3 regions of the Solibacillus sp. FSL K6-1523 genome follow, and region 2 is predicted to be linked to each of the others. Evidence: riboswitches for the same ligand, from Rfam matches in the RefSeq annotation. Region 2 holds a riboswitch; each other region holds the start of a gene.
The links. A riboswitch is a leader RNA that binds a small molecule or an ion and turns the genes downstream of it on or off. The one in region 2 is predicted to bind thiamine pyrophosphate.
Positions count from the first base shown of each region.

Region 1: another riboswitch for thiamine pyrophosphate. It lies ahead of thiT (energy-coupled thiamine transporter ThiT); the one in region 2 lies ahead of tenA (thiaminase II).
Region 3: another riboswitch for thiamine pyrophosphate. It lies ahead of MHI10_RS10330 (ABC transporter substrate-binding protein); the one in region 2 lies ahead of tenA (thiaminase II).

Region 1 covers NZ_JBBOSU010000001.1:3,835,233-3,839,523, forward strand. Annotated here, with positions in the region: gene MHI10_RS18525 (polyphosphate kinase 2 family protein) at 1-472, opposite strand, end outside; gene map (type I methionyl aminopeptidase) at 817-1,569, opposite strand; gene thiT (energy-coupled thiamine transporter ThiT) at 1,716-2,327, opposite strand; TPP riboswitch at 2,414-2,521, opposite strand; gene MHI10_RS18540 (hypothetical protein) at 2,647-2,973, shown strand; gene MHI10_RS18550 (SMC family ATPase) at 3,224-4,291, opposite strand, start outside.
Region 2 covers NZ_JBBOSU010000001.1:845,783-850,073, reverse strand. Annotated here, with positions in the region: gene thiD (bifunctional hydroxymethylpyrimidine kinase/phosphomethylpyrimidine kinase) at 1-504, opposite strand, end outside; gene thiM (hydroxyethylthiazole kinase) at 501-1,256, opposite strand; gene tenA (thiaminase II) at 1,243-1,926, opposite strand; TPP riboswitch at 1,990-2,090, opposite strand; TPP riboswitch at 2,293-2,393, opposite strand; gene MHI10_RS03825 (endonuclease Q family protein) at 2,604-3,728, shown strand; gene MHI10_RS03820 (VanW family protein) at 3,760-4,291, opposite strand, start outside.
Region 3 covers NZ_JBBOSU010000001.1:2,172,087-2,176,377, reverse strand. Annotated here, with positions in the region: partial or broken gene MHI10_RS10340 (putative iron-sulfur cluster-binding metallochaperone) at 66-524, shown strand; gene MHI10_RS10335 (DMT family transporter) at 880-1,752, shown strand; TPP riboswitch at 1,922-2,033, shown strand; gene MHI10_RS10330 (ABC transporter substrate-binding protein) at 2,159-3,139, shown strand; gene MHI10_RS10325 (thiamine-binding protein) at 3,143-3,433, shown strand; gene MHI10_RS10320 (ABC transporter permease) at 3,434-4,219, shown strand; gene MHI10_RS10315 (ABC transporter ATP-binding protein) at 4,194-4,291, shown strand, end outside.

The DNA of each region.
Region 1 (4,291 bases), 3.0 Mb from region 2:
CTGAATCAATGTGAATCCAGAATTTCATCATGATATAATCACCATCTGTTAATTGTGCTTCAAAATTATTTATTTCTTCGTAAGCGCGTTTCCATTCATCTTCAGTCGCAAATTTTTCAATTCGTTCAACGAGTACACGACCATACCAAGAACGGTCAAATATCGCGATTTGACCATGCTGTGGCAACTTACGCCAAAAACGGTGCATATAATGGTAACGAAGCTCGTGTGGTTGTGGGGCTGAAATAGGGTGTACAACTAGGCCTCGTGGGTCGATACGCTCTGTTAAACGTTTAATCGCGCCACCCTTACCAGCTGCATCCATCCCTTCAAAAGCTAAAATTAATCCGATTTTATTATTAAATAAAAACTGTTGCGCATTTAGCATTTCATATTGTAGAACTTTCAACTTTTTCTTGTACATTTTCTTATCTAATTCTAATGATAAATCCAAATCCTTTAATTGCTTCATCTTTTTCATCCTCCCCTTGTTCAACTACTATTAGTTTACTTGAAATTATCTGAATTTGGTAATTTTCGTTCGTTTGTGCTTTTTTACACATATTTCTTTGTAAACGGAAGGATGGTTTTACTTTTTAATATAAATACAAATTGGACATACATTATTTTATTTGAATACCGGTCTTTTCACCTTCTAATTCCACTAGTTTTTATTTAAGTATGCTTCTTACCAATTTATGCTTTTAGCTTTTCAATTATTAGTATTTTCAATGTGCAATTCCCAATCAAAAGTCCATATAAAATAATAAATTACAAAAAAATCGTAACGGCTAAAAAATGCCGTTACGATTTTTATTAGTCTTCTAACATTGTTAAAATAATTGGTTTATCTTTTGTAACAATAATGGAATGCTCAATTTGGGCAACTAATGATTTATCTGGTGTTACGAATGTCCAGCCGTCACCTGATTCCACAATATGCTCTGCTTTTGCCGAGATGAATGGCTCTACTGCAAGGACCATTCCCTCTTTCATAATTGTCGTATCCCATGCGTCGTAATAATTTAAAATATGGTCAGGTGCTTCATGTAAAGATTTACCTAAGCCGTGGCCTGTTAAGTTCATAATAACCGTTAAACCGTGATCGCGTGCTTCGCGTTCTACTGCTTTACCAATTTGGTTTAATTTTGAACCAGCTTTTACTTTTGTAAACGCACGCTCAAGCGCTGATTTTGCTACTGCACATAATTTCTCTTTATCTTCATAGCCTTCACCAACTACGAAAGAAATCCCTGTATCTGCAAAATAGCCGTCTAAAGATCCTGAAACGTCAATATTAACGATGTCACCTTCTTGGATTTTCTTTGAACCTGGAATACCATGTGCTACCTCATGATTAACACTAATACAAGTGTATCCTGGGAAATCATATTCCCCTTTTGGTCCTGAAATGGCTCCTGCTTCCGCAAACATGCGCCCTGCAATTTCATCCAATTCTTTCGTAGTAACACCCGGAACTGTCGCAAGCTTCATCGCCTCACGAATCTCCGCGCATATGCGACCAATCTTTTTAAACGCTTGGATTTCTTCTTGAGTTGTAACAATCATGTTAAACTTCCTTCCTTCTAATAATGTCTACCCTACACTATAACATATATTGCAACATGGCGAAAATTCCTACCTACCAATAAAAAGAGTGTCCCCAATTCGAGACACTCCTCCATTTTTAGTTATTTATTTTATCGATTGTACCGTCAGCTGGATGTTGAACTTTCATTAATTGAAGCTGGGGATTTCCCTTTAATTGAGTCAAACGTTTTTAATAATCTTGGCGCAGTAGTGAATAATAATACCGCTACTATAGCTGTTAAAATCGTTGCTGGTAGCATATACGAAGTGTTATAAATGATTGAATATTTCCATACATTTTCATCACCTGCATATTCCTTAAAGAATACAACACCTGCTATTAGGTGTGCGCTGAATCGTAAAAATCCACCGATGAAAATTCCGATGACAATATAAGTCGTCATTTTCGCTTTGTTTAATGCTTGTGATGCTTCAAGTAATGGTTTGCGTACAATAGCAGCTAACCCCACCACTGTAAAAGCAATACCGTAATCAAGTAGTGCCTGTACCCAATGTGCAATAAAGGCACCGAATGCCATTTGTAAAATCCCAATAATTAACCCTGTTGCCAAACCTGCTACTATGCCCCAACGAATCGCCATTAATACGATAGGTAGCATGACAAAGCTAATGGATCCACCTTGTGCCCACAAGCTAAACGAAAACTGGTCTAACACTAGCCCGATGGCAGCAAAAATTGCAATTTCCACCATCATTAATAATTTCTTTTTGTCCAAAATAAATCTCCTCCTTTTTTCGATGTAAAAAGTGAGAAGGAATAGAAAAAAACGATAGCAGGACAGAGCCTGACTATCGTTTATTAGTCGGTTTCTATCCACATCCCTACGCAAGTGTTAACTTACAGGTTCAAAGAGTCCGTGCATTACGTGCACAATCTCAGCCAACAAATTTGGCACCCCTTGTGGTTACATCTTTTTAATTGTTCAGACTACTCAATTATATCCAGTTGTAGTAAAATTATCAATACTATATTTTTTTGTTACGGCTCGATAACTTAGTACATTTTCGAATATAAAAGTAAAGGAGTTGACCTTTTTGGATAATTCAAAAGGTTTGAGTGCAATTGGCTATTTAAGTATCTTTTTTGCGCCATTCATTGTCCCGTTATTTATATTTTTGGTGAGTAAGGAACAAGTTGTTCGCTCTCATGCCAAACGCGCTTTTATTTCACATTCAGTCCCGTTCGTTTTAGGTATTATATTTTTACTATTATTTGTTTCAGCATCATTTTTCGCATTATATACAACCTCTTTTAATGGAAATACTTTTTTACTTTCCGCAATTATTTTTATTTTGTACCTTCTTCTATTCATTTCCATTGCCATTTGGAACTTAGTGCAAGCCATTAAAGTATTGCGTTAATGTTTTTTAAATTGGACATACTAATTATAAAATCCAATAAAAGAAGCTAAAGGAGTGCTCCATTATGAAGCTAAAAAAAATAATAAAAACCGCCATTAAATATGCACCTATTGTATATCCAATCGTCAGAAAATTAATTGATAATCGATCAAAGTCAAAGCATCTAAAAATGTGAACATAATTGCTGGATACCATTTATATATGCATAAAAAACCATTTTGCACGCCGTCAAAATGGTTTTTCTGTGTTCTTATTTTATAATAATCTCCGTTTTACTATGCCCTTCTTTTAGCTTTTGCACTTGTAATATGGCTGGCATTGCTGCTTTTAATTCGGCAACATGTGAAATGACACCAATTAATCGCCCTGTTTGTTGCAAATCGATTAAAATATCAATCGCTTTTCGGAGTGATTCCTCATCTAATGTTCCGAAGCCTTCATCAATAAACATCGTATCAATGTGGACGCTTCCTTGCACACTTTGAATAACATCCGCCATTCCTAATGCAAGGGCAAGTGAAGCATTGAATTTTTCCCCGCCAGAAAGTGTTTTAACATCGCGCGTTTGCCCTGTATTACTGTCAAATACATCAATGCTTAGTCCACTTTGCGCATTTCCTTCCTTACGTCCCGTTGACTTTAAGAAATATTGACCATTCGATAACACACGCAATCGCTCATTCGCTGCATGTGTCACTTTTTCTAAATAACCAATTTGTGCAAAGCGTTCAAATGAAATTTTCGCTTCATTTTGGCCACGTATGACATCATAAATTTGCTCTACTTGAATTAACTTTTCTTTATATTGCTCAATTTCAGTTGCTACTTTTTGCAGTCGAATTTTCGTTGTTCGGCATTGCTCTACATATGATTCAGCCTGTTTAAAGTCTGCATATAGCTTCTCAAATTGTTCATTCAATTCATTAATTTTCTGCGCCCATGCCGTTAAATCAACAGGTTCTTTCCCTGCTAATTGAGCAGAATCTTCCGCGATTTGAACGGCAATTGTATGCATCTTTTGTCGGAACTCTTCAATTTTTTGACGTATTTGTTGCTGGACTTCCATCGTTAAAATCGAATTTTTATAGCTTGTCTCGTCTGCAAACTCGGCATTTTCTAGCGCTAATAAATATTCTGATTTCGCCTTTGATTCCTCTTGAAGCTGGTCAATTTCCCGCCCCTTAGCATGTTCAAAATTTGCTGCACATGTTTTTTCTTTTAATTGTGCTTGTTGTAGATGTTGGGTAGCTTGGTCAATTTCCCTTTTTAAAGTTTCATGCTTCAATTGCTCCGCCTGTAATGCTGCATTCACTTGTTG
Region 2 (4,291 bases):
GCATTGCACACCGAGCTGTAAAATTTCCTCGGCTGCCCCTTGTATATCCGCTGGCGTCGAAATCATCCTACCTGTAAGGACTTCTGCCTCTGGAATATTAGGTGTCAACACAGTTGCTAACGGAATTAGTTTCGTCTTAAGTGCTTCTACCGCTTCCTGCTGTAATAAACTCGCACCGCCCTTTGCAATCATCACTGGATCAACGACGAGCTGTACGTCCATTTGCTGTAAAACTTCTGCAACCGAATCAATAATATCTGCGGAAAATAACATCCCCGTTTTTAGCGCAGTTACAGATAAATCTGCAAATACAGCCTCCATTTGAGCTTGGATAAAATCAGGCGTCGCTGGAAAAATACTCGACACACCTAATGTGTTTTGAGCAGTTAAAGCCGTAATAACCGTCGTTCCGTATACACCGAGCTCTTGAAACGTTTTCAAATCCGCTTGTATACCTGCTCCGCCACTACTATCGGAACCTGCAATCGTCATCACAATATTCATAGTTGCTCCCTCAATGCGGATTTTTCAAGGCCATTTAAAACATTCACTTGTATCGAACCCATATACTGCGCTTCACTACTGGCCTCTGCCGCTATTTGTTTATATTGCTGTAAAACTTGCTGTAAATTTGTTATTTGATCCCCTTCAACACTTAATGCCGCACTACAAATAGCACTTAGTAAACAACCAGACCCTGTAATTTGCGTGATTCGTGCATCGCCGCCATTAATTTGCTCTACTACATGACCATCCGTCACAACATCCGTTTCTCCTGTGGCAATAACAGTTGTATTCCACTTTTTTGCTACTTGCATCGCAACTGCAACCGTATCCATGGTCCCTTCTCCACTGTCGACACCTTTTGACTCCCACTGAACCCCCGCGATTGCTGCCAGTTCACCTACATTACAGCGGATTGCATCAAAACGGATTTGCTCAAGCAATTGCTGAACAATCTTTTTTCGGAATACTGTAGCTCCACCCCCTACTGGATCAAGTACAATCGGAATATTTAACTCATTCGCCTTTTTCCCAGCAATCAACATCGCTTCAAACGTCCATGTATTGATAGTCCCGATATTAATTAACAGGGTATCTGCCATTGCGACCATTTCCGCCACTTCATCCTTATCATCTGCCATGACAGGTGAAGCGCCAATTGCCAACAAGCCATTCGCTGTAAAATTGGCGACCACATAATTCGTTATACAGTGAACGAGCGGTTTTTTCAGGTGAATTTTATGCATAGTCATATTGCGCGACCTCATTTTCCCAATTTTCTAACGTCCAAGGCATTTCCCAAAATTTCCATTCGTAATAACAGCTTTTCACAAAATGTGCTTTAAAAATAGCTATTTTTTCAGGCTGTTCTTTTACATAGCGGTCCATTAACGCTTTTTGGAAGTCAATTGTCGCTTTAAAATCATCCGCGCTATACATCGCAATCCAATCTTCATATAACTTCACACCTGGTTTGGCATCTTTATATTTCTCACCAATTTCCTGATATAACCAAGGACATGGAAACATCGCTGCAAACGCCTCTGCAACATCTCCATTATGTGCAGCATTATACATATGACTCACATAATTATACGCAGCAGGTGCAGGCTCAAATGCTTCTAACTCCTCTTCAGATACAGCTAGTTCAGCAAAGACTGTCCGGTGCAACTCCAGCTCTCCTTCGTGAATAAAGCGCGCCATATCTAAATAATATGCAATGTCATCACTCTGCTCCGCCTTTGAAGCCGCAATTGCTAGTACTTTTGTGTAATGCTTTAAATAATACGCGTCTTGCATCATATAATATTTGAATTTTTCAATTGGAAGCGTCCCATCCACAAGCCCTTTCACAAATGGATGCTCAAAACTCCCTTCCCAATATAAATCTGTTTCTTTTCTTACCTCATCACAAAATGTCATCATTCTTCCTCCTTGTGGTAGGCATAAGAACAAAAAAACGCTTCCATATGCGTATAGCAAAGAAGCGTCTTACTCATTGCTCCCTACGCCAGTATTAACTGAACAGGTTCTAAGGGTCAGGTTTTAACCTTCTCAACGCATAGAGCGTCCCCCCGCTAAAATCAATTACGCCTCGGCGTAATTGCGTCCAGATTTTTTCGAGTTCGCTCGAAAAACACCCTAAAAAAATCTGTGACATCCGCCGGGGGCTTAACTTGATTCAGTTGGGGTTTGAAACCCTTCTGAATCAAGTTAAATATTTACTTGGAAAAACAAAAAGCTCCCCATAAAGGAGAGCTCATGTACAAAAAAATGCGAAATAGACGAATCGCTATGTACTTTGCTCCCTACGCCAGTGTTAACTGAACAGGTTCCAAGAGTCAGGTTTTAACCTTCTCAACGCATAGAGCGTCCCCCCGCAAATATTTTAATTACTTTTATGCTATCATTGTTTCCATTGAATTGCCAATAGTATTTTTATTCCGTCTTTTAGGGAACAGAAGGATCACTAAAAAAACAGGGAATTATTCCATCGTATAACTCAAATTTAATAACACATCCTTAATTTAGAAAGGTGGAGAGAATAGAACGTGTTAAAAAACTTTTATGCAGATTTGCATATCCACATTGGGCGCACAATGAATGGACGCGCAGTAAAAATTACGGGTAGTAAAACATTAACTTTAGCGAATATTTTACAAACAGCTAGTTCGCAAAAGGGGCTTGAATTAATCGGGATTATTGACTGTCATTCACCAGGGGTACTGGAAGAAATGGAGCACTTAATGGCGGAAGGTTCACTTGTACCACTCGCTGAAGGGGGACTGCGATATGAAAATACAACACTCATTTTAGGTTCTGAAATTGAAATTTATGATATGAATTGCCACGGACCAATACATGTTCTCGCTTTTTTCCCGACAATTACGCTCATGAAGGACTTTTCTAATTGGATGCGTGAACATGTTACGAATATAAATTTGAGCTCGCAGCGTATTTATTGTGACGCGAAAACATTGCAACATAAAGTCGTTGAACTCGGCGGCTTGTTCATCCCAGCCCATGTATTTACACCTTTTAAAAGCTTATATGGAAAAGGTGTGCTGCGGAGCTTAACGGAAGTATTTGATCCGACGATGATTGATGCAATTGAACTTGGCCTTAGCTCCGATACCGAGATGGTAAGCAAAATACAGGAGCTTGAACAGTATACATTTGTTACCAACTCCGATGCTCACTCTCTAGGCAAAATGGCGCGGGAATATCAAACATTGCTTTTAGCGGATGCGAATTTTGTAGAGCTGAAAAAAGCACTACACAATATAGATGGTCGAACTGTAGGCGCAAATTATGGGTTACATCCGCTTCTTGGAAAGTATCACCAAACGGTATGCGCCAAGTGTGGTTGTCATGTGCAGGAAGAGACTGAGCAATGTCCTGAATGTGGCAGTAAACAAATTATTAAAGGTGTGGCGACGCGCATTCAGGAACTTTCTTCTGAAAATCATATAACAGAGCGAAAAAGGCCACCCTACATCCATCAAGTACCATTAGATTTCATTCCAGGTATTGGTCCAAAAGTGATGCAAAAATTACTTGCTGCATTTGGTACCGAGATGGATATTATACACCGCACAACCGTTCAGCAATTAGCGACCGTTGTCCCACAAAAAATTGCCGAAAGAATTGATTTAGCGAGAACGGGTCAACTACAATTCGCAGTCGGTGGTGGCGGCGTTTATGGGAAGGTTCAATTCGAATGACTGAATTGAACCTTTTCTTTTTTCACATGGATTAATTCTTTTTCAGCATCTCCACATAATCCTTTGATGTTCTTAATTCTATAGTGAGCGAGCCCTTTCTATAAATCGCTTTTACAATAAAAGGCACCCCACTTATATTTTGAAAACGATAATCTAGTGTGCCATAGGAGACCGTTGCATCTCTTTCTTTCGGTACATAGCCTACATCTAATGAATGATGATGTCTTTCTAACGTGGCAATATGCACTTGATCAACCGCGTTAAAAAGCGTGGACGATGTTTGGCAAATTCCTCCGCCAATCCCCATTACAAGCTTTTTATTAATAATTTCAGGCGCTGGTTGGTAGCCATTTTCTACATCTCTAGGTCCAACATTCAAATTAAAAGAAAAGAAATCACCACTACCGACAATGAGATTGTGAATCGCCTTTGCTGAAAGCTCGATATTTTTATTTCTCCCAGCATTAGAAGTTTTAAAATAAGTTGTATACGAGGCAATGACTACATCGTCCAGGCTTTCGATGTTGGCAGCACTATAATTGCTTTCCGTTATATACAAAGGC
Region 3 (4,291 bases), 1.3 Mb from region 2:
TTATAGGGTTAATAAGCATGTTATACTTTGTAGATTACATAATTCATTTTAGGAAGGTGTAGCATATGTCTAATTGTTGTAATACATAGGAACAAACTTCTGAAAATAATCGTTCTGAATTGTGTCCGTCTTGTAATTTAAAAGGTAAAAAATTAAACATCATTACATTAAAATCAATGCTAAAACCAGCGATTTTAAGTACATTGGATGCAAATTTACTTCATTATTTTTGTGCATCAAAAGATTGTGATGTCGTTTATTTTGATTCAAATAAAAAAACGTATGTCACATCTGAAATTAAGGTTCCTGTTCATCAAAAAAGTGATTCCTTTGATACGCCTGTTTGCTATTGCTTCGGTTGGACAAAGGAAAAAATTAACCAATATGTTGATGAAGGGCATACCCCTAATCCGTTAGAACAAATTCGTGAAAATATGAAAGCTGACCGATGTGGTTGTGAGATAAACAATCCTCAAGGTAGTTGCTGTTTGGGGAATGTGACAAACTATGTAAAAACGCTTTAGGATTAGCTTCTACTTTCTCCAAACTATATAAAATTGCGGAAAAATAGTTTGGAGAAATCAACTAATAAATGCGCCCCTTTGTAATTGTCCAACCCTCACACCAACAACAATTTCCATTGAATTTCGTCCACATTTTCGATTTTAGTAAAATTCCCTTCCATTTTAATCAAATATTGATTATTGTTATACTATTCGTTTAACTTAATTTATCCGGGGTTCAAACCCCTGGATAAATTAAGTTAAGCCCCGGCGGATGTCACAGATTTTTTGGATGAGTTTTTCGAGCAAGCCCGAAAAAAATCTGGACGCAATTACGCCGAGGCGTAATTGATATAGAAAGAGAGAAGGAATATTTATGCAGAAGTATAAAGGCGAAATTTTGATGCTCATAACGGCCGTCATGTGGGGGAGCGGTTTCATTGGGATGGCAGTCGGCTTAGAATATTGGACCGTCTTTCAACTAATGGCGGGTCGCTTTTTATTAGCGTCCATTATTTTAAGTATTATTTTTTATAAAAAGTTGAAATTAATTACGAAAAGTGTTCTTTGGAAAGGTGCTGTACTTGGTGCGATCTTATTTGGCGCATTTACATTGCAAACGATGGGGCTGGAGTACACGACACCATCGAAAAATGCTTTTTTAACCGCATTAAATGTCATTATTGTGCCGATTATTGCGTATGTCATTTATAAACGCCGTATTGATCGTTTCGAATTTATCGCTGCTGGCATGGCAATCGTCGGAATTGGCTTTTTATCGCTACAAGACTCGCTCACAATTAACTTTGGCGATTTCCTGTCTATTTTATGTGCAGTTGGTTTTGCTTTTGATATTTTCTATACGAATGTTTTCGTTAAAACAGAGGATGCACTTGCTTTAACAATCGTTCAGTTTTATACGGCAACGATTTTAAGTATGATTTCATTACTTGCACTTGGTGAGGTGCCAACTACATATTCTACGGAAGGAATTTACATCATTCTTTACTTAGCGGTTTTCTGTACAGCGGTTGCGTATGTGTGCCAAAATATTGGAATGCAATATGCCAATCCAACAAAGTCTGCAATTATTCTATCAACGGAAGCTTTATTCGGTACGATGTTTTCGGTATGGTTATTAAGCGAGATTTTAACGGGTCGCATGTGGATTGGTTGTGTGTTAATTTTTGTTGCCATTATATTCGCTGAGGTCAAGCCAACCTTTAGAAGAAAAAAAGTATATGTCTAATGAATTGAAAAAGATGAAATACGTGCCATTTCGCATAAAATTATCTAGTATTCGTACTTTATTCGCGTATAGATGACAAGATTTTAAAGTGAAAAATCGGAAAACTAGATAAATTAAGCTTGACCAATGCAGTCGTTATCGTTACGATAGGCATTGAAAAGTTCATAGACTAAAAATGTAGGGGTGCTAGTGTTGCTAGCTGAGAAAGTGTTCCATGGAGAGGCTTACCCTTTGAACCTGAACTGGTTAATACCGGCGGAGGAAACATTGTCATGTAGATTGTTATGTCATTGATTTCGTATAACTATCTGTTGCTTGTTTAACGCTCGGTGCATATTGTACCGGGCGTTTTTTACATTTTTCTATGGTAATTTTCATTCTGATACAAATAAAAGGAGGAATTTACATGTGGAAATGGTTAAGTATTATTGGCATGACATTGCTTTTAGTCGGCTGTCAGCAAAATGCGAAAACGGGAGATTCAGATTTAACGAAAGTTCAAGTAGTGCTTGATTGGACACCAAATACGAATCATACGGGCTTATACGTCGCGCAGGAAAAAGGCTATTTTGAGGAAGCAGGGCTAGATGTTGAAATTATTCAACCAGGTGATGCTGGTGCAGATCAGCTTGTTGCAACAGGCAAAGCACAGTTTGGCATTAGTGCACAAGAATCTGTTACACAGGCACGTTTACAAGGTGTCCCACTCGTTTCCATTGCAGCGATTATTCAGCACAATACATCAGGCTTTGCATCACTAAAGGAAACAGGCATTGAAACGCCAAAAGATTTTGAAGGAAAAACATACGGTGGATGGGGTTCACCAATTGAACAGGCCATTATTAAAACGGTTATGGAAATGGCAGATGGAGATGTCAATAAAGTAGACATTATTAATGCAGGTAATGCAGACTTTTTCAATATGATGAAACAAAACATTGATTTTGCATGGATGTACTACGGCTGGACAGGCATTGAAGCCGAGTTACGTGGGCAAGCTATTGATATGCTTTATTTAACGGATTATGCGAAAGAATTGGATTATTATACACCGGTCATTATTGCGAATGAAAAATACATTGCCAAGGAAGACGAAACGGTTCGCGCCTTTATGCAAGCGGTAACTAAAGGCTATGAACTAGCGATTAACGAACCGGAAGAAGCGGCAAGTATGCTATTAAAAGCAGTGCCAGAATTAGATGAAGATTTAGTTGTGAACAGTGCAATTTGGTTAGCAGATCAATACCAAGCAGATGCAAAACAGTGGGGCATTCAATCATTGGAAGTTTGGGAAAACTACGCGAATTGGATGTTCGAAAATCAATTAATTGAAAAAGAACTTGATGCTGAAAAAGCATTTACAAATCAATTTTTATCGGAGGAATAAAAAATGGCGAACAGTTTAGTAAGTATTCAAATTATCCCGAAAACAGAGCGTTATGAGGATGTCATTCCATATGTCGATGCAGCAATTGCGATGATTGATGCATCAGGCATTGTTTACAGAGTAGGTCCACTGGAAACTACAATGGAAGGTGAGCTAACGCAACTTCTACAACTAATCGAAAAGATGAATGAAAAAATGGTGGAAATGGGTGCAATCAGCGTCATTTCTCAAGTGAAAATATTTTATAACCCACAAGGCGCAGCGATTGAAACATTAACAGGGAAATACGATTAAATGGACTTTTTGAAAAAATATAGTGTTACAGTAGGCTTTTTAATTAGCTTACTACTCATCGTAGAAATTGCAGTGCGATTACTTGATTTACCAACATGGCTTTTCCCAGCACCATCCATCGTAATAATAGAGCTCTTCCAAACGTCGGGTGAACTGTTACCACATGTTATGGCAACGGTTAAGCTAACATTTATCGGATTAATTGCTGGTAGTGTACTCGGTTTTATTGTGGGGATTTTATTACATCTACTGCCGATTGTCCATAAGATTGGCTATCCATTAATCCTTATTTCACAAAATATCCCGACGCTTGTACTTGCGCCGCTATTAATCATTTGGTTTGGTTTTGGATTGATGCCAAAAGTCGTCATTATTGGGTTAGTCTGTTTCTTCCCAATTGCCATTGCTCTGTTGGATGGGTTACGTCAAACGACACCCGAACTACGACAATATTTCCAAATGGCTGGTGCGACAAAATGGCAGCAATTTTGGAAGCTTGAGCTGCCGTTCGCGATGCCTGCATTATTTTCAGGGTTAAAAATTGCCGCTACTTATAGTGTGATGGGTGCAGTCATTACGGAATGGCTAGGCGCGAAACAGGGAATTGGGGTGTACATGACACTTGCACAATCGGCCTTTCGCACGGATCGCGTGTTTGTTGCGATTACCCTTATTGTCATTTTAAGTTTATGCATTTTCGGAATTATTCGCCTTATTGAAGAACGCGTTGTACATAACTATAAAAAGGAGGGACCGCAACATGCTAACCATTCAAGCACTTCATAAGCAATTTCAGCAGCAAGACGTTTTACAAGGTATTGATTTACATGTGCAAGACGGGGAAATTGTTGCATTGCT